DNA from 3 places in the Micromonospora sp. NPDC049523 genome. Region 3 is predicted to be linked to each of the others. Evidence: riboswitches for the same ligand, from Rfam matches in the RefSeq annotation. Region 3 holds a riboswitch; each other region holds the start of a gene.

Region 1 (7,289 bases), on a different contig from region 3:
GCCGCTGCGTCGGGCCATCGCACCCACGTCGAGGCGGGCGATCCGGCTGCCGTCCGGGCGCAGGAAGTTGCCGTGGTGCTGCCGCGCGCCGCGCTGACGTACGTCCTCGCCGAGGCCGAGGGCGTCGAGGGCGCGCAGCGATGCCGGCCACATGCCGAGCGCGGTGCCGGTGCCGACGAGGGAGGGTGCCTTCTCGAAGACCCGTACCGTCCAGCCGGCCCGCTGCAACATGATCGCTGTCGCGAGTCCGCCGATGCCGCCGCCGATGATGCCCGCTCGTTTTGTCATGGGCGGACCGTACTACGGCTGTAGTGGGATGTCACTACGGCTGTAGTGAAACTGACTACGGGCGTAGTCCGTTAGGGTGAGCGGATGTCGTCCCGGCAGGACCAACTCACCGACGCCGCCATCCGCGTGCTCGGCGGACAGGGGCTGCGCCAGCTCACCCACCGGGCCGTCGACGCCGAGGCCGGGCTGCCCGCCGGATCCGCGTCCAACCACTTCCGTACCCGCGACGCCCTGCTCGGTGGCGTGGTCGCCCGGCTGGCCGCGCTGGACCGGGCGGACTGGCAGCGTACGACCGGCGCGGTCCACCCCGCCGACCTCGACGAGCTGGCCCGGTTGCTCGCCGACTTCGTGCGTACGGCGGTCGGTGCCGGGCGGTCGCGTACGGTCGCCCGCCTCGCCCTCTGCCTGGACGCCGCGGTCCGCCCGCAGTTGCAGGCCGACCTCGGCCAGGGCAACGCTGAACTGGTCCGCTGGGGCGCACCCTGGCTGCGCGCGGTCGGCTCACCGGACCCGGAGCGACACTGCCGGCTCATGCTCGACCACATGGACGGCGTGATCATGCACCAGCTCGCCTTCCCCGACCCGGCCTTCGACCCGACCCCCGGACTGCGCCTCCTGCTCGGCGCCATCGCACCCCCGCGCGCCGCCCTCCCCTGATCGGCCGGCAGCCGGCTACGTCTTGTCGGGCAAGTTTCTGTTGCGCCGCCGCCCCCGCCGAGTCTCCTGAACAGGAGGGGCCGGTTGGTCCCCTCCCGGTCGACCCGGTTCCGAGCCGACCCGGTCCGAGCGAGCGGAGGAACCACCATGCCGGTTGCGGGAACCGCCGGTCCGGATGTCTGACCTCCGTACCCCCGGGCGGCACAGCACCGACGCCGCAGAAGTCGACCGCGGACCTGCGCCCGAGCGGGAGTACGCGCCGGCCCCGGCGAAGGAGTACGCGCCCGAGTACGCCCTCGCGCGGCAGCGCGCCGGACATCGCCCCACCCTGCCCGGCCGGTACGACCGCGCCGACCCGGCGAGCCGCCGTACCCGTCCCGGAGCGTCGAGGCAGGATGCCCGCTCCACGCCCACCGGCGACCGCCCGGCTCCGACCACCGCCGACGGCCACCGACCAGCATCATCCACCGATCACCTGACACCGCGTCCCGTCGGTGCCGACGCACCACCCGCCGCCGCCCGCGAGACAGCTTCTCCGGCCGGGCGCGGATCGGGGTCCCCTGCCGGTCGTTCCGAACCGGGGTCTGGTCCGGCGGCGGGTTGGCGGGGTGGCCACCGTCGGCCGGCCGGTCGGGGGGCGCGGATCGGCTCGATCGCCGCCGTCGTCCTCGGCTGGCTGGTCGTGGTGCTCGTCGCCCCGCACCTCAGCGTCGGTCCGGGCTGGCGGTCGTTCGCGCTCTTCTGCCATCTGGCGTGCCTCGTGGTCGGCTTCGGAGCCGTACTCACCGTGGACTGGTTCAGTTTGCGCTGGCTGCTGCGCCGGGAACGGCTGGGCACGGTGCTGGGCATGGCGCACGGGGTGCACGTGCTGATCTGGCTGGGGCTGCTGGGGCTGGTCGCCAGCGGTGCCGCACTGCGCCCCGACACCTCGTCCGGGCTGGTGCAGCTCAAGCTGCTCGCCGTACTCGCGGTGGGGATCAACGGGCTGTTCCTCGGCCGCGTACGCGACCGCCTCGCCCGCGCCGGTGACAACCCTCTGCCCTGGCCCGACCTGCTCCCCGGTGCCCTGGCCGCGACGGTCAGCCAACTCGGCTGGTGGACCGCCACCCTCATCGGGTTCTGGAACGCCAACCACTGACCCGCTGCCCCCTCCCCGCCGCCGAGGAGGGGGCAGCGCAGTGGTCAGTTCACGGAGAGGTGGACGTGGTTGGTGTGGTTGCTGGAGGGGTCGCCGCCGCCGTTGTAGGCCTTCCAGCCGCTGCCGGGTAACCAGATCTGCTTGAACCAGATCACGTAAAGCACGCCGAGGCGGCTGGCGTTCTTGACGAAGTACGCGGCGAGGTTGTCGCCGTACGTCTTGTCGCCGCCGGTGGCGACGCCGCCGAAGCCGCCCTTCTCCGCCGCGAAGTCGCAGGCCCGGCCCTTCGGGTGTTCACCCGAGCCGCCGGTGCGGTGGCAGGAGACGAAGCGGGTGAAGCCGGCCGCCTTGGCCTGGTTCATCGCGTTCAGGGTGCGCGGGGTGATGCAGCCGGTGGTGGTCGGGTCGTTGACGCTGCACGACTCCTTCGGCCACGACCCGTCCGAGTTGCGCGGCGCGGGCTTGGCCGTGGCGGCGGTGGTGGTGCCGGTGACCCCGGGGCTGGAGCCGCCGCTGCCGGCCGCGGCCAGCGCTCGTTCGGCCTGCTGCTTGCGCTTGGCCATGATGTCGAGCTGCTTGCGTTGTTCCCGGATCTCGTTGTCGATCGCCGCCTTGGCCCGGGCCTCCTTGTCGCGTACCTCGATCAGGTTGCGGAGCTGGCGGTCCTCGTTCGCGGCGACCGTGCCCAGCGACGCGGCGCGGTCCAGGAAACCGTCCGGCGAGTTGCTGTTGAGCAGGGCGGTGAGCGGGCCCAGCCGGCCGGTGCGGTACGCCATGCCGGCCAGTTCGCCGACCGTCTGGGTACGGGTGACCAGCTCGGCCTCCAGGGTGCCCAGGTGCGCGGCGAGTTGCTGCTGCCGCTTGGTGGAGTTGTCCAGCGCCGCCTGGGCGTCGAGATAGCCCTTGGCCGCGACGTCGAGTTGCTCCCGGAGGCTGTCGCTGCCGCCCTCGTCGTCGGTGCCGCCGGGGGCGGCGGCGAGTACGGCGGTGCGCGTCGCAGCGGGTGCGGCCAGCGCGGCGGCGGGGGTGAAGGCGCTGGCCAACAAAGTGAGGGTGACCGCGATCGCGGTGCGGACCGCGCGCGGATAGCGGGGTCGTACGGGCGCCAACAATGGCATTCGGTGCACGTCCTTCCGTCAGCCGCCGACCGGGTTAGCTGACGGGTTCGGGACGGAAGATCCCTACCGCTGACGCGGATGCACCCCAATGACGCGATGGTTCCCCGGCTCGCATGTGCGATTAGGCGACGGTCACCGCAGGCGCCGGAGGGCGCCGCCCGGCGGAGACCGGAGCCGAGCCTACCGGCCGGGTCCAGTACGGACAGTGTTGGCTCGTCGGCGTCGGCTAATGAATCGAAATGATATGCCGGATATAAACTGAAAACTTCACCCGGTCGGGGGACAAAATTTAAGGACGAGGAAAGCGAAGAGTGGTCGGGTTGCGGGTGCCGGTAAGGGGCAAGCCGGCTGGAGGTGCGTACCGGATCGGGGTTCACCAGTCGGCGGGGCCGCAGTTCTCGGTGGCGCTGCCGGGCTCGACCTGGAGGGTGGCGTGCGCGATGTCGAAGTCGTCGTGCAGCGCCCCTCGGGCGGCGGCCAGCACCGCGCCGACCTCGGCACCGGCGGAGAGGGTGAGGTGCGCCGAGGCGACCTCCATGCCCGAGGTGAGTGTCCAGACGTGCAGGTCGTGCACGTTGGCGACACCCGGTACGGCACAGAGCCGGGCCGCCACCGTGGGCACGTCGAGGTGCTCCGGCGCGGCCTGCACCAGGATCCGGATCGCGGCTCGGGCCAGTCGCCACGTCCGGGGCAGGATGAACACGCCGATCGCGACCGCGACCACCGGGTCGGCCCACCACCAGCCGGTGTTCGCGATCACCAGCGCCGCGACGATGACCCCGGCCGAGCCGAGCATGTCGCCGAGCGCTTCCAGGTAGGCGCCGCGCAGGTTGATGCTCTCCCGTGCCCCGGGGCGCAGCAGCGCGAAGGCGACCAGGTTGGCCAGCAGGCCGAGGATGGCGACCACCAGCATCGGCCCGGCCAGCACGGTCGGTGGGTGGTCCTGGCCGAACCGGCGGGCCGCCTCGACCAGCACGTAGATCGCGACGCCGAAGAGCAGCACCGCGTTGGCCAGCGCCGCGAGCACCTCCAGCCGGTAGAGGCCGAAGGTCCGCTGCGGGTCGTCGGTGGCACGCCGGGTCGCGGTCATCGCGGCCAGCGCCATCCCGATCCCGAGTACGTCGGTGAACATGTGCCCGGCGTCGGAGAGCAGGGCCAGTGAGTCGGTGGCCAGGGCGGCGACCGCCTCGACGACCATGAACACGACGAGCAGCCCGAAGGCGAACCAGAGCCGTCCCCGGTGCCGCTCGGCGGCGCGCATCGCCTGCGCGCCGTGGTCATGACCCGCGCCCACGCACACACCCTCCGTCGCCGGTCCCACTATGGCCCAACATATGCTGATATCGCAATGTGTGCCAGCGGGTTGGACCGGAACCGGCACCGGGGGAGCAGGGCGGCTCAGCCCTCGTTCGCCATCGCCGCCACTATCGGTGCCCGGCTCGCCCGGCGGGCCGGCAGCAGCCCGGCCAGCACCGCCGCGCCGCAGGCCAGGCCCGTGCAGAGGGCGAGCTGCCCCACCGGTACGACCGGCAGCCCGTGCCCGTAGCTGCTGATCAGTCCGAGTGCCGCGGTCCAGCCGACGCCAACCCCCAGGGCGATCCCGGCCAGCGCGCCGACCAGCGCGATCAGCGCCGCCTCGGCCAGCAGCAGGCGACCGAGCTGCCGCCGCGACAGCCCCAGCGCCCGGAGCGTGGCCGATTCACGGGTACGTTCGAACACCGACAGCGAGAGCGTGTTGCTGATCCCGAACAGCGCGATCAGCACCGACATGCCGAGCAGCGCGGCGAAGATGCCGAGCAACTCGTCCAGCGAGGCCGACAACGCGTCCGCCTGGTCGGCCGCACTGCTCAGCCGCACCACCGGGTACGCCCGCAGCAGCCCGTCCAGCGCCTGCCGGCCGGCTGCCGTACCGACGCCGGGGGCCAGGTCGATCAGCAACTGGTTCGGCGCGCCGGCCCCGTACGCGGCGGTGAACTGGCCCCACTCGACCAGCGCCGCCCCACTCGTCGGCGCATCGTCGTAGAGCGCGACCACGAGCAACGAGCCCGACCCGTCCGCGCCGCCGGTCGGGCTCCCGACGGCGGTGGCGTTCGCGGTAGCCGTGGCGCTCGCAGTGGCGCTCGCAGTGGCGTTCGCGGTGGCCGTGGCGCTCGCGGTGGCGCTGGTTCCCGCGGTGTCGGTGTCGCTCGCGGTGGCGGGGAGGCCGAGCGGGAAGCGGTCGCCCAGGCCGAGGTTGCGGGCCTGCGCCACCCGGCGGTCCAGGGCGACCGTGCCCGGCCGCAGGTCGGCCAGGTCACCCTCGGTCACCTCCGGCCGGATCGGCCCGCGCAACTGCTCCGGCGGCACCGACCAGACCCGGACCTGCGGGTCCGCCGGTGCCGGCGCCAACCGGACCTCGGCCACCGTCGCGAACGCCGGGTCGGCCCGGAGTACGCCGGCCAGATCCGCCGGCAGCGCACCGCGGGTCACCCCGGGTGTGCCGTCGACCCGGGCCCGGTCGAGCACGAAGTCCACCGGGAAGTTCTCGGTCAGCTCCCGCCCGGTCTGGTCCCGGGCGGTCTCCAGCAGCACCGCGAACATCGACATCAGCGCCACCCCCACGGTCAGCGCCATGGTCGTCGCGGCGGCCCGGCGGGGGTTGCGCCGCGCGTTCACCACCGCCAGCCGGGCCACCGGTCCGAACAGCCGCGCCGGCAGCCACCCCAGTACGCCCACCGCGCGCGGCACCAGCAACGGAGCCGCCACCACCGCCCCGAGGAAGACGATCATCCCGCCGCCGAGCACCAGCGGCAGCCCCGGGAAGGCCATCGGCACCCCGATCATGATCGCCAGCAGGCCCGCCCCGGCCAGCCCGGCGGCGACCAGCAGCCGGACCCGTGCGCGTCGACCGGTCGAACCGCGCAACTCGGCGGTGGCGCTGCCGTGCAGCGCGGCCAGCGGCGGCACCCGCCCCGCGCCCAGTGCCGGTACGAGCGCAGCCAGCACCGCCACCAGCGTGCCGAAGCCGATCGCCACCGCCACCGTCGGCCAACGCACCACCGGCGCGTGCAGCGGGATGTCGGTCGCGACCAACTCCCGCCCCCAGATCAGCCCGTAGCCGACCAGCAGACTCATCGCCAGCCCGCCCAGCGACGCCAGCAGACCCAGCGCCAGCGCCTCCAGCAGCACCGAGGTACCGACCTGGCGGCGGGAGGCGCCGACGCAGCGCAGCAGGCTCAGCTCTCGTACCCGCTGGGCGGCCAGGATGGCGAAGGTGTTGTAGATGACGAACGCCGACACGGTCAGCGAGACCAGGCCGAACCCGATCAGCACCGCCAGGAAACCGTCGACGTACTTGCCGGCCTGTTCGGCAAGCTGCTGCCGGAGCCGGTCGCCGGTCAGCACCACCAGGCGCGGGTCACCGGTCACCTGCGCCACCCGGCTGGCCAGCGTCTGCGGGTCGACGCCCGGCTCGGCCCGGATCACCACCTGGGCGTACCGCTGGGTGCCGGTCAACCGGGTCAGGTCGGGTTCGGCCAGCGCGGCCACCGGGGAGCCGCCGAAGAGGCGGTTCACGCCGAGGTCCAGCACCCCGACCAGGGTCAACCGGTGTGGCGTACCGGCCTGGTCGAGCAGGGTCACCGGGGCACCGAGCGTGAAACCCGTACCGGCCACCGTGGTCTTGTCCACCGCGACCTCACCGGCCGCCGACGGCAGCCGCCCCGCCGCCACGTCGTACGGGGCGAGCGCCGCCGTACCGGGCAGGGACAGTCCATAACCGACGTGACCCTGCTGGGTCAGCAGCCGGCCGTCCCGGTCGAGCAGGCCCAGCCAGGCGATCACCCGACCGTCCACCTCGGCCACCCCGTCGACCGCCCGGATCCGGTCCACCGTCTCGGCCGACACCAGCGTCTCGGCGGGCTCCACCACCACGTCCACGTTCCGGGCCGACCGGGCCAGGTCGTCGTAGAAGGCGGCCCGGGCGGTGTCGCCGTAGACCAGCGTGCCGGCCAGGAAACTGACCCCGACGACCACCGCGAACGCGGTCAGCACCAGCCGTACGGCATGGGCCCGCAGCCCGGCCACGGCCAGGCGCAGTAGCGGCCAGC
Region 2 (7,289 bases), on a different contig from region 3:
GACGCTGACGGCCGACCAGTTCTCCAGCCTGAGCAAGCAACTGGACGAAGGGCTGGACCGGACCAGGGACTTCATCACCGGTTCGCTGCCGGTCAGCCCGGAGCAACTGGACCGGTGGACCAAGCAGGCGACCGACGGGCTGCGTAAATCGACACCGGACCCGGTGGCCGGAGCCCGTACGGCAGCCGAGGTGGCCGGTGCCGTACTGCTGATTTTCGTACTGCTGTTCTTCCTGCTCAAGGACGGGCGGCCGATGTGGCACTGGGTGCTGAGCCGGGTCTCCGACCGGTCCAGGCCGGCGTTCGTCCAGGCGGGTCGCAACGGCTGGCACACGCTCAGCGCGTACACGCGGGGCACGGTGGCGATCGCGGCGATCGACGGCATCGGCATCGGGCTGGCGCTGGTCCTGCTCGGAGTCCCGCTCGCCTTTCCGCTGGCGGTGGTCACCTTTCTCGGCGGGTTCATCCCGATCATCGGTGCCACGGTCGCCGGCAGCGTCGCGGTGCTGGTCGCGCTCGCGGCCAAGGGTCCGACCACCGCCCTGCTCGCCCTGCTGGCGGTGATCGCCGTACAGCAGACCGAAGGCAACCTGCTCGAACCACTGATCATGAAACGGCAGGTACGCCTGCACCCGGTGGTGATCCTGGTGGCGGTGACCGCGGGCACGCTCTTCGGCGGGATCGCCGGTGCCTTCGTGGCGGTGCCGGTGACCGCGGTGGTGTACCGGGTGGTCGACACGGTCACCGCGCTGCGTCAGGGGCGGGACCCGGCGTAACCCGGACAATGGTCAGGAGTCCAGGCGCAGCGCCTCCACCAGCTCGTCGGCGGTGAAATCGGCGTCGTAGGTCACGCCGCCCGGCTGCTGCTTACGCCCACCCGTCGCGAGATCGCCGGCATCCACCGGCTGGAAGCCGAGTTCCTCGACCAGATCCGCGACGGCCCGTTTGGCCTGCGGATCGTCGCCGGACATGGGGATGCCGTACCGCTCCTGGGCCGAGGACTGACGGGCGTGGTCGCGCATGTCCTCGGCGTGCAGGGTGTTGAACGCCTTGACCACGTGCGCGCCCCGCAGGTGCTGCTGCACCATCTCGCTGGAGGTGGTCCTGTCCTCGTCCAACTCGGGAATGTTCCCGTCCCGCTCCGGTGTGTAGTTCCCGGTGTCCATGACGGTCTTGCCCTTGAACTCCGCCGTGGGCAGTTCGTTGTACCGGCCGAACGGCACGGCGACGATCACCACGTCGCCGAAGCGTGCCGCCTCCGACGGAGGCACCGCATGGGCCCGGTGTCCGAGATCGCCCATGAGGTCCTGCATCTTCTGTGGGCCGCTCGCGTTCGCGATCGCGATCTCGTGGCCCGCCGCGGCGAGACGACGGGCGAGCGTTCCACCAACGTTTCCTGCGCCGATGATTCCGATGTGCATGCCAGCGGGTTACCCGCCAATCCCGCTGACGAACGGGCCGGGCGGCGGCGGGACGGGGCACGGACCGAGGCACCGGTCAGGGTGCGGCGCCGAAGCTGGGCAGGCGGTCGGCGAACCAGCCAGCGGCCTGGTCGGCGACCTGCTCCAGCGCTCCGGGCTCCGGGAACAGGTGGGTCGCGTCGGGAATGATCCGCAGTTCCACCTCCCCGCCGAGCGCGTCGCGGGCCTGCTGGTTGAACTGGATCACCTGTTCGTCCCGACCGCCGACCAGCAGCAACGTCGCCGCCCGTACGCGGGAAAGGGCTGGACCCGCAAGGTCCGCGCGGCCGCCGCGGGAGACGACGGCCGGTACGTGCTCCGGCCGCTCGGCTGCGGCTACCAGAGCCGCCGCCGCACCCGTGCTCGCGCCGAACAGCCCGATCGGCAGGGCAGCCGTGTCGGGCTCGGCACGCAGCCAGTCGATCACGCCCACCAGTCGGCCGGCGAGCATAGGGATGTCGAAGCGAAGCTCCGCGGTCTCCTCGTCGGCCTGCTCCTCCTCGGGCGTGAGCAGGTCCACCAGCACGGTTGCCAGGGCTCGCTGGTTGAGGACCCGGGCCACCGCGACGTTGCGCGGGCTGCGCCGGGAACTGCCGCTGCCGTGCGCGAACAGCACCACCCCGACCGTCCCCTCGGTGGGGGTGACCAGGTCGGCGGTGAGCTGCACCTCCCCGGCCCAGATCGTGGTCTCGGTCGTCACTGTCTCCACCCGCTGTCCGGTACCCGCGCGTGCCTGGAACAACCCGGCGGCGGGCGGGCAATCCCCGTTTGCCGGCTTGCCGGTCGGGAAGGCGAACCGGGTCAGGCAGGAAGACCAACGGCGGCCGCGGCAGCGGCCCGCGCTGAGGCGATCGTGAGGATGCCATGACCCACCACAAATCCGCTAAGTCGGAGTCCGGTCGAGCCGGCACCAGCCCGCCGAGGGACAAACGCGACAAGCGCGAGGGCGCGCGGCGGGACTGGGCGGACGAGGCGGCACAGGCACGGGCCTCGGACGACCCGCGCCGGGTGACACCGCACGACCCTTCGGGTGTCCCCTCCACCGGGGACCGCCGCTAACTGACCGGGTACTCCGACGAACCCCGACGGGCACTCCTCACCGAGGCCCGTCGGGGCACGTACGCCTAGCAGGAAAAATTACCGGTAGCGACCGTGAAATCAGGTACTAAGTCCATCTGATCCGGTAATGTCACCCTCGGTTCCGACCCGGTGGTACCCCCTCTGCTGTCGGCGACGACCGCCGCCCAATCGCCTTGTGCGAGCCGGGGAACCAGGTAGTCGGGGTGAGTCCGCACATGCGGTAGGGCCTGTTCCGTCCCGAACCCGTCAGCTAACCCGGTCGGCGGCCGACGGGAGGAACGTGCATGACGAGATCTATGCGTCAGCGGTTCTCGCTGGCCCTGACCCTGCTCACCGCGGTGAGTCTGCTGGCCGGTGCGGCGCTAGCCACCGAGCCTGCCGCAGCCGCACCCTCCTCGCCGAGCGCACCCGGAGACGAGGGCGGCAACCCCCTCTTACGTGACGTACTCGAGTCGGCCGGGCGTGGTTACGCCGCCGCCAGCGTCGCAGTGGAAAACGCCCGCAAGCGCCAGGTGGCGCTCGCCGACGAACTCCGCCAGATCGAGACGCAGCTCGACCAGCTCGCACCCGAGGTCGGAGAGGTCGCCGTGAGCGCCTACCGGATCGGCCGGATCGGACCGCTGACCGCGTTGCTGGGCAGCGCCTCGCCGGACGACTTCATGGACCGGGCCGGCGGACTCGACCTGATCGCGCAGCGCGACAACAGCAAACTTCGCCAACTGTACGAGGCGCGCGACCGGGCCACCCGGGCAAAGGCGGCGGCCGACGCCGCGATGGCCGAGGAACAGCGCCAACTCGCCGTGATGGCCAAGCAGAAGGAAGCCGCCGAACGCGCCCTCTCCCAGGTCGGCGGCACCACGACCGAAGGCTTCGTGAACGCCAGTTCGCCGGTCGCGGAACCCACACCACGCAACCGGGACGGCTCCCTGCCGGCACAGTCCTGCAACCAGAACGACCCGACCACCAGCGGCTGCCTCACCCCGCGCACGCTGCACGCGCTGAACGAGACCAAACGGCTCGGCTTCACCCGGTACGTCTCGTGTTACCGCAGCGGCGGGCCGTTCGAACACCCCAAGGGCCGAGCCTGCGACTTCTCCGCGAAGGCCGGCGGCTTCGGCGGGGACGCCAGCGGCGGCGACAAGACGTACGGCAACAACCTGGCCGCGTTCCTGGTCCGCAACGCCGAGCGGCTCGGCATCCTGTACGTGATCTGGTACCGGCAGATCTGGTTCCCGGCAACGGGTTGGAAGGCGTACTCCTCCGCGAAGGGTGACCCGTCCAGCGACCACACCAACCACGTACACCTGTCCCTGCTCTGACCGGGACGGCCGCTGACCTATTTCTGGGCGCGGGGGCGCTGGGGCTCCACCTCGGACTTGACGGTCGGGCCGGCGATCTCGGCCACCGAGGCCCTGCGGGCCGGGGCACGGCCGGGCGGCTGCTTCGGTGCGGGACCCGCGGGGCGCGCCTCCGGCACCGGTTTGGTCACCGGTTCGTCGGAGGTAACGCGGACCTTCTCCCCGTGGTGGAACAGTTCCACCACCCCGCCGCTGCGGTCGCCGTCGCGCAGCGAGTACGTCGTCTCGCGTTCGCGTACGTCGACCCGGAGCCGGTGCCCGTGCCAGACCAGCGAGAACTCCAACCGGTCGATCCGGTTCGGCAACCGGGGCGCGAAGGAGAGGGTGTCGCCATGGTCGCGCATCCCGCCGAAGCCGGCGACGAGCGCGATCCACGCCCCGGCCAGTGAGGCGACGTGCACCCCGTCGCGGGTGTTCTGGTTCAGGTCGTGCAGGTCCATCAGGGCGGCCTCGCCCAGGTAGTCGTGGGCCAGTTCGAGATGCCCGACTTCGGCCGCGAGGACCGCCTGGGTGCAGGCTGACAACGACGAGTCGCGGACCGTACGGCGTTCGTAGTAGGCGAAGTTGCGGGACTTCTCCTCCGGGGTGAACGCGTCCCCGCGCCAGTGCATCGCGAGCACCAGGTCGGACTGCTTGACCACCTGCTTGCGGTACAGGTCGAAGTACGGGTAGTTCAGCAGCAGCGGGTACTTCTCCGGCGGCGTGCCCGCGAAGTCCCACTCCTGGAGCCGGGTGAAGCCCTCCACCTGCTGGTGTACGCCCAACTCCTCGTCGTACGGGATGTGCATTGCGCTCGCCGCGTCCCGCCAGGCGGCGGTCTCCTCGTCGTCCACACCCAACCGCCAGGCGTGGTCGCTGTGCCTCGACACAGCGTCGGCGGCGGCGAGCAGGTTCCGCTGCGCCATCAGGTTGGTGTAGACGTTGTCGCTCTTCACCGCGGTGTACTCGTCCGGGCCGGTCATCCCGTCCAGGTGGAACTTGCCGGCCCGGTCGTGGTGCCCGAGCGAACGCCACAGCCTGGCCGTCTCGACCAGCAACTCCAGCCCGATCTCGCGCTCGAAGTCCTGGTCGCCGGTGGCCTGCACGTAGCGGCGTACGGCGTCGGCGATGTCCGCCGCGATGTGGAACGCGGCCGTACCCGCCGGCCAGTACGCCGAGCATTCCTGGCCCCGGATGGTCCGCCACGGGAACGCGGCCCCGTTCAGCCCGAGGGTCCGGGCCCGTTCCTGGGCCATCGGCAGGGTCGAGTGCCGCCACCGGAGCCCGGACGCCACCGCCGACGGCAGCGTGTACGTCAGCACCGGCAGCACGAACGTCTCGGTGTCCCAGAACACGTGCCCGTCGTAGCCCGGACCGGTCAGCCCCTTGGCGGCGATCGGGCGCAACTCGGCCCGCGCACCCGCCTGGAGTACGTGGAACAGGCCGAAGCGGACCGCCTGCTGCACCTCCGGGTCGCCCTCGACCCGTACGTCCGAGGTGTCCCAGAAGGCGTCCAGGTAGTCGCGCTGCTCGGCGAGGAGCCCGTCCCAGCCGGAGAAACGGGCCCCGGCCAGCGCGGCGCCCACCTGGTCCCGCAGGGCGGGTCGGGACCGCTCGCTGGACCAGCCGTACGCGACGTACTTGTCCAGCCGGATCCGCTCACCCGGCTGGAGTACGCAGGTGATGGTGGTCCTGGCCCAGTCGTCGAAGGTCTCGGTGCTCAGGGTGGTACGGGCCGGAGCCTCCAGTTCGTGACCCATCGCCGCGGCCAGCCGCAGCCCGCTGGCCCGGGTGGTGTGGACCAGCAGACCCCCGTCCTCCAGGGCCAGGTGCTCCTCGGACTGCAGCGGCGACTCCAGCACCGCCGCGACCCGCGGATCCTTGCTCTGCGCCGGCAGCACCTCGTTGGCGACCAGTTCCGACTGCACGATCAGCCGCAGCGGCTCGTCGACCGGCTCCACCTCGTACCGGATCGCCGCCACCGAGCGCTGGGTGAAGGACACCAGTCGGGTGCTGCGGATCCGTACCCGCTTGCCGGCCGGGGAGCGCCAGAGCACCTCCCGGTGCAGGGTGCCGGCCCGCAGGTCGAGCACCCGTTCGTGGTCGAACAGCTCGCCGTACCGGACGTCGAAGGGTTCGTCGTCGACGAGCAGCCGGATCAGCTTGCCGTTGGTGACGTTGACGATGGTCTGCCCGGACTCGGGGAAGCCGTAACCGGCCTCGGCGTACGGCAGCGGCCGCAGCTCGAAGAACGAGTTGAGATAGGTGCCGGGCAGCCCGTGCGGCTCGCCCTCGTCCAGGTTGCCGCGCAGTCCGATGTGCCCGTTGGCGAGCGCGAACACCGATTCCGACTGGGCCAGCACGTCGACATCGAGGCGGGTTTCCCGGACGTGCCAGGGCTCGACCGGATAGGCCCGTTCCCGGATCATGAGGCATCCTCGCCGGTCAGCAGCTCGGCCAGGTCGGCGACCACGATCGTGGCACCGTGCTCGCGCAGCGCCGTGGCCTGCCCGACCCGGTCCACGCCGACGACGAAGCCGAAGCCACCGCCTCGGCCCGCCTCGACTCCGGACAGCGCGTCCTCGAAGACGGCGGCCTGGTCGGGCTTGACGCCGAGTTGCTCGGCGGCGGCCAGGAAGGTATCCGGATGCGGTTTGCCGCGCAGGCCCCGCTGGGCCGCCACGATTCCGTCGACCCGGACCTCCAGCAGGTCTTCGAGTCCGGCGGAGGCGACCACGTCCCGGCAGTTCGCGCTGGCGGACACGACTGCCCGGCGCAGCCCTGCGCGGGCGGCGGCGTGCAGGTACGCGACCGAGCCGTCGTACACCTGGACGCCATCGGTGTGGATCCGGCGGAGCAGGATCTCGTTCTTCCGGTTGCCGACGCCGTTGACCGTGTTCGCCGAGGGCGGGTCGTCGGGTGTCCCCTCCGGCAGTTGGATGCCGCGGGAGGCGAGGAAGGTCCGTACGCCGTCGGCACGAGGTCGGCCGTCGACGTACCGGTTGTAGTCCGGCCCCGGGTCGTACGGCACGAACGGCTTGCCGTGGGCGTCGGCCCACTGACGCAGGAAGGCGTCGAACGTCTCGGCCCAGGCGGAGTTGTGGACCCGGGCAGTCTGGGTCAGCACTCCGTCGAGGTCGAAGAGGCACGCGGTCACATGAGCGGGTAGACCCAGCACGCTCTCAACTTATCCGGGGGAACCGGTCGGATAAACGTCTTTCCTCGATGGTGTTTCCCACCTCGTCCGAGGTCAGCGCCGGCGCAGGGTCCAGATCACGGTCATCTCGGCGGTCAGTTCGCCGGCCTCCGCATCGAGCATGCCGGCCGCGATCTGACGCGAGTCGATGGTCATGAGCCGGAGGCTACTCGCCAGTAATTTACCTCGGCAATACCTGACGGAAACCTGTCTTCCG
Region 3 (7,289 bases):
AGTCAGAACTGGGACTCATTCCCACCTTCGATGGACGCGGGGAGGTCGAGAGGCCGCGAAAGCGACCCCGGAAGAACGACAGGCAGGGACGGTGCCGGGTCAGCCGGCGAAGAGCAGCAGCAGGCCGGCGACCGTGTAGCCGACCATCAGCACCAGCAACGGCACCTGCGCGGTGACCGCGGACCGGCCGGGGAACAGCACCAACGCCCGGTCGTGGCTGAGCACCGTACCGAGCAGGTGGCCGAGCACGATCAGCGTCACCTGCAACATGGCCACCCCGGTCGGGGTGACCAGGGCCGCGCTGACCGACCAGTCCGCCGTACCCAGCCAGTTCGCGTCCCCGGTGGCGAGCGGGTCGGAGAGCAGCGCGATCGTCCGCTGCCCCTCCAGGACCAGCAGCGAGTAGTAGTGCGCGAGCACGTACCCGACCGCGATCGGCACGATGCAGTGCGCGATCTCGGCCGCCACGTCGACCGGCCGCACCCCCGGTGCCAGCTTCGCCGCGAGCAGGCAGGTGAGGCCGTACGCGGCCAGCACCAGGCCGATCAGCACCAGCATCCCGACGGTGTTGGTGAACACCGCCGGCAGTTGCGTGTTCTGCACGAACCGGAACCACGCCGGGGCGTTGGAGAGGCTGTCGAACAGGGTGGAGCCGAGCAGGACGACCACCACCGCGGTGAGTCCCGGAGCCGGCGCCAGGCCGCTCATCCCCTCCAGCGGGTTGCGCCAGACCAGCACCCCGTCGTCGCGACGGCCGACCACCGCGAGCCGGCCCACCAGGTCGCTGTACACCTCGAAGGCGTCGCCCCGGTCGAAGAAACCGACCCCGAACACGGCCGCGCCAACCAGCATCAGCAGCGCGTACGCCACCAGCCAGGTGCGGATGACCGGCACGGTGGCCCGCTCCGGCGCGACGAGTTCGAGCCAGACGAACGCCAGCAGGCCGAACGCCGCCGGCCAGTAGCCCAGTCGCGCCGGCAATGCCCGCAGTCCCCGACGCGGATCCCGACGGATCAGCGCGGCACCCAGCAGATAGGCCGTACGCAGGGGATTCAGCGCCCGCCAGACCGGCCCGAAGAGTAGCGAGGCGGGCACCAGCCCGACCCAGAACAGCACGTAGAACAGCCCGGCGGTGGGGTTGCGGTCGACGTCCGGGCCGAAGAACAGGCCGATCGCGAAGTAGCCCGCGAACACCAGTCCCAGGCATCGCAGCGCCCACTGCCAACCGGCCGAGTCGAGCAGCCGGGCGACCCGCGCCGGCACCGGCCGACCCGCCTCGGCGTCACCCAGCCGCGGCTCCCGCCAGAACGCACCCAGCACCACGAACGAGATGACCAGGGCGAGCGCAGCACCGGTCACCGCGTACGCGAACGGGATGGGCAGGTCCTGCCGCCCGCCGACCCCGTGGGCGAGCAGCTCCGGGACCGTCCTCATCGGACTAACAGTTGGAACAGCAGCACGCTCGACTCGTGCGTCTCGACCTCGAACAGGCCGTCCATGTCCGCCACGAACTCGACCGTGGCCGGCTGACCGGCGGGCAGTTCCGCGCCGACGTCGTACCCGTGCACGTGCACCCGGTCCGGAACGTCGCTGGTCACGGTGATCCGGACGGACTGGCCCTTCTTCGCGTCCACCCGGCCCGGCTGCGGCTCGGCCCGGCCCTCGGTGATGGTGATGGCCACCTCGACGGGCGCGCTGGCGTCCACCGGTTCGTCGGTCGACCCGCATCCGGTACCCGCGACGGCCAGCAGGACAACACCGGTCAGTACGGCCAGTGCACGGCGACGACCGACAGAGGGCATCATCAACATCTCCCCGATCAGCCGGTCCCGTGACATTGGGAAGCGACTGTAGCGTCTTGCCGGGCACAGCGGAAGCCACCATGATGGGCCGATGCGATCGACCCGGCTGGTTACTGTCCGCGCGGCATGCCGCCTGTTCGCCGTTGTTCTCGGCGCCACGATCGCGCTCGCCGTGGTCGGGTCGCCCGCGTCCGCGCACGGCCAGCTCGCCGTCTCCAACCCGGTTGCCGGCGCGACGCTGTCCCAACCGATGCAGACGTTGGAGCTGTACTTCACCGAGACTCCGGCGGCGAACGCGTACTTCACCGTGACCGCGCCGAGCGGCGTACGCGTCGACGCCGGTTGGCAGCCCGGCGCGGACAAGCGACTCGACCGCCCGGTCACCGAGCTGAACCTGGTCAACGGCAAGTGGGAGCCGAAGCTCTACCACACCGGATACTCGGCGTTCGTCAAGGTTTCGCACTGGCCGGAGAAGGGCGAGTACACCGCCAGCTATCTGTCGGTGGCCTCGGACCGCGAGCCCGTACGCGGCACGGTGAAGTTCTCCTACTCCGGTGCGCCGACCCCGGCACCGAGGGGCTGGACCGCGCCGACGAACGCCGCCGACCCGGCACTGCTGGCCCTCGCCGAGAACCCGGAACGGCCGTCCTCGACCAACCCCGGTGCCGGTACCGGCAACACCGCCGCACCCGCGTCGCCGGTGCCGGACAATGCCAGTCGCGCCTCCGACGACGGCAGCCCGATGGTCTGGTTGCTGCCGGTGCTGCTGCTGGTCGGTGTGATCGTCATCGTCGCGCTGGCGATCCGACCCCGACGTACGGCGCGGATCAACACCGGTCCGGCGAACCGCGGGCGGCCCGCCACCACGGCGGCGGCCAGACGTGCGGCGGCGGCCCGGAAAGCCGCGGCTGGCAACCAGTCGGCCGGAAAAGCGCAGTCGTCGCGCAAACGCGGCAACCGCTGATCTCCTATCGCTGATTCGACAATCGGCACCACCACCATTACAGCGTGTATCCATGGTGGTCGGAACGGGGGATAATAACCGAAAGTTGTTGCACCATAACGCTTTTCGCACCCGACGGGCATGCCCATCGGGACGCGTCACACGGTAAGATTCTTCGCGGTCAACGCCAATCGGCGCCAACCGGTGCCGGCGGGACCGTCGCCTAATCGTCCTGGACGAATCGGGGAACCGAGTACGTGGGGTGAATCCGCGACAGCGGTAGGGATCACTTCCATCCCGAACCCGTCAGCTAACCCGGTCGGCGACCAACGGAAGGATCCTGCATGACGGCACCCCTCCGCCGATGGTTCACGCCTGCCCTGGCCCTGGTCACCACCCTGCTCATGGTGGCGCCGTACTCGACCCCGGTCCAGGCCGCACCATCGACGCCGGCCCCGGCGGCCGAGTCCGACAACCAGTTGCTGAGCGAGGTCCTGGAAGCGACCGGCCGGCGTTTCGCCGACGCCAAGGCCGCGCTCGACGCCTCGAAGAAGCGTCAGGCCGTACTCGCCACCGAGCTGGCGAAGGCCGAGGCCCAGATCGAGGCGCTGACCCCCCAGGTCAGCGAGATCGCCGCGCGCTCCTACCGCACCGGCAAGCTCGGCGCGGTGTCGGCGCTGCTCAACAGCGCGTCCCCGGACTCGTTCCTGGAGCGGGCGGTCGCGCTCGACGAGATGAACGCGGTCAACGACCAGAAGCTGCACGAGCTCAACATCGCCCAGGAGCTGGTCGAACGCGCCAAGGCCCTGGCCGACGCCGAGGTCAAGGAGCAGGAGAAGCAGCAGGCCGTGATGGCACGGCAGAAGCAGGACGCGGAACGCTCGCTCGCCCTGGTCGGCGGCAAGAAGCTCACCAACGGCTTCGTCAACGCCAGCTCACCGGTGGCCAAGGCCGCTCCACGTACGGCCAGTGGTGGTTGGCCGAAGGAGTCGTGCAGCAAGGACGACCCGACCACCAGCGGCTGCATCACCCCGCGCACGCTGCACGCGTACAACGAGGTGAAGAAGGCCGGCTTCAACCGCTTCGTCGGCTGTCACCGCAACGGTGGCCCGTTCGAGCACCCGAAGGGTCGCGCCTGCGACTGGTCCCTGTTGAACAGCGGATTCGCCCCCGCGCGTACGCAGGACCAGCGGCTCTACGGCAACAACCTCACCGCTTTCCTGGTCCGCAACGCGGAGCAGCTCGGCATCCTCTACGTGATCTGGTACAAGCAGATCTGGTTCCCGGCCACCGGCTGGAAGTCGTACAGCGGTGAGAGTGACCACACTGACCACGTACACATGTCCATGCTCTGACCCGTACCCTCTCGTGGATCTGGGGCAAATGGGAGTGGCAGAGATCAACAAGCACCCATTTGCCCTGGATCGACGCAGCACCGCGGTACGCGGGGCCGGTTTGAGCTGGGGTGACGTGTCATCCTGGCGGGTACCATGGGCAGGTGGCGGCGAACGGGGAACGGTGGCTCAGTGAGCGGGAGCAGCGTGCCTGGCGTTCCTTCATCACCATGCAAATGGAGCTACAGAGCAAGCTGAACCGCCAACTGCTCGCCGACACCGGTCTCTCCGAGAGCGACTACGCCGTGCTGGTGCACCTCAGCGAGGCACCCGGGGGACGGCTGCGGATCTTCCAACTCCGGGCCCATCTCCAGTGGGAGAAGACCCGACTCACCCACCACCTGGGGCGGATGGCCCGACGCGGCCTCGTCGAACGGGAGCCCTGCGTCACCGACCCGCGGGGCGCGTTCATCCAGATCACCGAGAGCGGCCTGGAAGAGATCACCAGGGCGGCCCCGAAACACGTCTCGCACGTACGGCGCCTGGTGGTCGACGTACTCACCCCGGAGCAGTTCGACACGCTCGGGCAGCTTTCCGACCTGATCCGGGCCGCGTTCGACCAGGAAACCGACCCCTGCGACACCGAGGCCGACCCGGACGACGCGGAGCGCCTGCCCTGCGACGGGTGAGGCCGGCCCCGAGCTGAGGCCGGCCCCGACAACTGCGAGCACGTGTGGCGGTGAACCGCCCGGTCAGGCGCGGTTGAGCACCCAGGTGAGGCCGCTGGCATCCTTCGGGGTCAGGGTCAACGTGTTGCCCCCGCACTGGTAACGACCCTCACCCAGCAGCGGCTGGATGTCGACCACGTCGCCGCTGCGGCTGGCGCCGTCACCGACGTACTCCGAGATCTTGACGTTCTCGAACAGCGTGGCCGGCGTCGGCTCGGTCAGCGCCACGGTGACCCGGGTGTCGCCCCACTGCAACGGCGGCACCGGCGCCCAGTCGCCGGTGGTGCCGCCACCGGTGCCGGTGCTGACCGTGCCGCTGGCCTTGCCGGCGTAGCTGAACGTGCCGGCGATCCTCGCGTCGCCGAGTTGCGCCTTGAAGGTCACCGGCTTCATCGAGCCGAAGTCGACCGTGGTCGAGCCGGTCGGGCCGATCTTGACCAGCACCCCGTCGCCGCCGCTGATGCTGGCGCTGGCCAACGCCCCGCCGGTCTGCCCGGCAGCCGAGGCGGTACGCCAGTCGCCGGTCACGCAGGACGCCACCGGACCACCGGTCGCCGCCGCGGCGGTCGCGCTGCCGGACGGCGCCGCGGTGCTCGTCGCGCCGGACGGGCTCGGTGTGGCCAGGCCGACGGCTCCCCCTTCGGTGCAGCCGCTCACGGCCAGGCCCAGTCCGGCCAGGGTCGCCACCGCCGCTATCGCCGAAGTACGCATTCGTCCTCCTCCAGTTCGTCCGGGGCGGTTACCCGTCGCGCCGATCGCGGCGCTGGATCGGGCATGCGACGCCGATCACGGCGCCACGGGATCCGCCCACCGCTTCTGCTACCCAGAACCGGACATCGACCAAACCGGAAGCCCTACGCTGCCTTGGGGGCCACCACCACCCCCGCGCCCGACCCGTCCCTCGGAAGGCACCCCATGAAGATCGTCGCCGCCGAAGTGTTCGTCACCTGCCCCGGCCGCAACTACGTCACCCTGAAGATCACCACGGACGACGGCCTGGTCGGGTACGGCGATGCCACCCTCAACGGCCGTGAGCTCTCCGTCGCGTCGTACCTGCGGGACCACCTCGTCCCGCTGCTGATCGGACGGGACGCGGCCCGGATCTCCGACACCTGGCAGTACCTGTACCGGGGCGCCTACTGGCGGCGGGGTCCGGTCACGATGACCGCCATCGGTGCCGTCGACGTGGCCCTCTGGGACATCAAGGGCAAGGCCGCCGGTCTGCCGGTCTACCAGCTCCTCGGCGGGGCGGCCCGGGACGGCGTCACCGTCTACGGCCACGCCAGCGGCGCCGGGATCGACGAGGCCGTGGCCGACGTCGCCCGCTTCCTGGCCGCCGGCTACCGGGCGGTCCGGGTCCAGTCCGCGATCCCCGGACTGACCTCGACGTACGGCATCCGGGTCGGCGGCGGGCTGACCTACGAACCGGCCGCGCACGACCGGCCGGCCGAGGACGTCTGGGACACCGCCGCCTACCTCGACTTCGTACCGAAGCTCGTCGCCGCCACCCGTGAACAGCTCGGCTACGGCTTCCACCTGCTGCACGACGTGCACCACCGACTCACCCCGATCGAGGCGGCCCGGCTCGGGAAGTCGCTGGAGCCGTACCGGATGTTCTGGATCGAGGACAGCACCCCGGCCGAGGACCAGTCGGCGTTCCGGCTGATCCGGCAGCACACGGTCACCCCGCTGGCGGTCGGGGAGATCTTCAACACCATCTGGGACTGCAAGGACCTGATCTCCGAGCGGCTGATCGACTACATCCGTACCTCGGTGCCGCACACCGGCGGGATCACCCACACCAAGCGGGTCTTCGACTTCGCCGACACCTACGGCGTGAAGTCCGGGTCACACGGGGCCGGCGACATCTCCCCGATCGGCATCGCCGCCGCCTTGCACCTCGACCTGACCATCCCCAACTTCGGCATCCAGGAGTACATGGACCACCTCGACCCGGCCGGTGAGGTGTTCCACGTCGGCTACCGGTTCGCCGACGGGATGCTGCACCTGGGCGACGAGCCGGGCATCGGCGTCCGGTTCGACGAGGAGGCCGCCGCGCGATACCCGTACACGCCCAGGTACCTGCCGGTGAACCGGCTCACCGACGGCTCGATGCACGACTGGTGAGCCGCCGCCGGGCCGCGCGGGGTCGGCCTCAGAGCCCCGCCGGGTACGTCTCCAGCTCGCCCGGCTCCGCGAAGGCCTGCAACTCGTGTACGGCGGTGGTCTGGTCGCACCAGATGAACGCGTCGTACCTGTCCGCCAACCGGGTCGGTACGTAGTTGCCCCACTGCTCGAACGACGGGTCGTAGACCACCCCGATCGCCCGGTGGTCGGCCGTTTCGTTCAGCCAGTCCGGCCGGTCGCCGTGGGAGAGCACGAGCAGTGCCCGTTCGGGCAGCATGCCGTGCATCCGGTCCTCCAGCGAGCCGGGTCGGGCCGGCGGCACGGTCATGATCTCGGCCGGTGCCCCCCAGCGTGG

What was found. Region 3 has a riboswitch for cyclic di-AMP ahead of AB0J90_RS07675 (hypothetical protein). Riboswitches for the same ligand answer to the same signal wherever they lie in the genome.
Region 1: another riboswitch for cyclic di-AMP. It lies ahead of AB0J90_RS03995 (hypothetical protein); the one in region 3 lies ahead of AB0J90_RS07675 (hypothetical protein).
Region 2: another riboswitch for cyclic di-AMP. It lies ahead of AB0J90_RS29585 (hypothetical protein); the one in region 3 lies ahead of AB0J90_RS07675 (hypothetical protein).

What each region holds. Positions count from the first base shown of each region.
Region 1 is NZ_JBFAPP010000002.1:318,180-325,468, forward strand. Features, by position in the region: gene AB0J90_RS03980 (FAD-dependent monooxygenase) at 1-288, opposite strand, end outside; gene AB0J90_RS03985 (TetR family transcriptional regulator) at 373-945, shown strand; gene AB0J90_RS03990 (hypothetical protein) at 1,121-2,083, shown strand; gene AB0J90_RS03995 (hypothetical protein) at 2,128-3,201, opposite strand; cyclic di-AMP (ydaO/yuaA leader) riboswitch at 3,209-3,339, opposite strand; gene AB0J90_RS04000 (cation diffusion facilitator family transporter) at 3,575-4,462, opposite strand; gene AB0J90_RS04005 (FtsX-like permease family protein) at 4,600-7,289, opposite strand, start outside.
Region 2 is NZ_JBFAPP010000025.1:6,757-14,045, reverse strand. Features, by position in the region: gene AB0J90_RS29600 (AI-2E family transporter) at 1-775, shown strand, start outside; gene AB0J90_RS29595 (NAD(P)-binding domain-containing protein) at 788-1,420, opposite strand; gene AB0J90_RS29590 (hydrolase) at 1,497-2,168, opposite strand; cyclic di-AMP (ydaO/yuaA leader) riboswitch at 2,691-2,820, shown strand; gene AB0J90_RS29585 (hypothetical protein) at 2,824-3,858, shown strand; gene AB0J90_RS29580 (glycoside hydrolase family 65 protein) at 3,876-6,305, opposite strand; gene AB0J90_RS29575 (beta-phosphoglucomutase family hydrolase) at 6,302-7,054, opposite strand.
Region 3 is NZ_JBFAPP010000004.1:192,301-199,589, reverse strand. Features, by position in the region: gene AB0J90_RS07690 (hypothetical protein) at 100-1,434, opposite strand; gene AB0J90_RS07685 (hypothetical protein) at 1,431-1,805, opposite strand; gene AB0J90_RS07680 (copper resistance protein CopC) at 1,894-2,766, shown strand; cyclic di-AMP (ydaO/yuaA leader) riboswitch at 2,956-3,086, shown strand; gene AB0J90_RS07675 (hypothetical protein) at 3,090-4,100, shown strand; gene AB0J90_RS07670 (MarR family winged helix-turn-helix transcriptional regulator) at 4,244-4,768, shown strand; gene AB0J90_RS07665 (hypothetical protein) at 4,832-5,518, opposite strand; gene manD (D-mannonate dehydratase ManD) at 5,723-6,934, shown strand; gene AB0J90_RS07655 (erythromycin esterase family protein) at 6,963-7,289, opposite strand, start outside.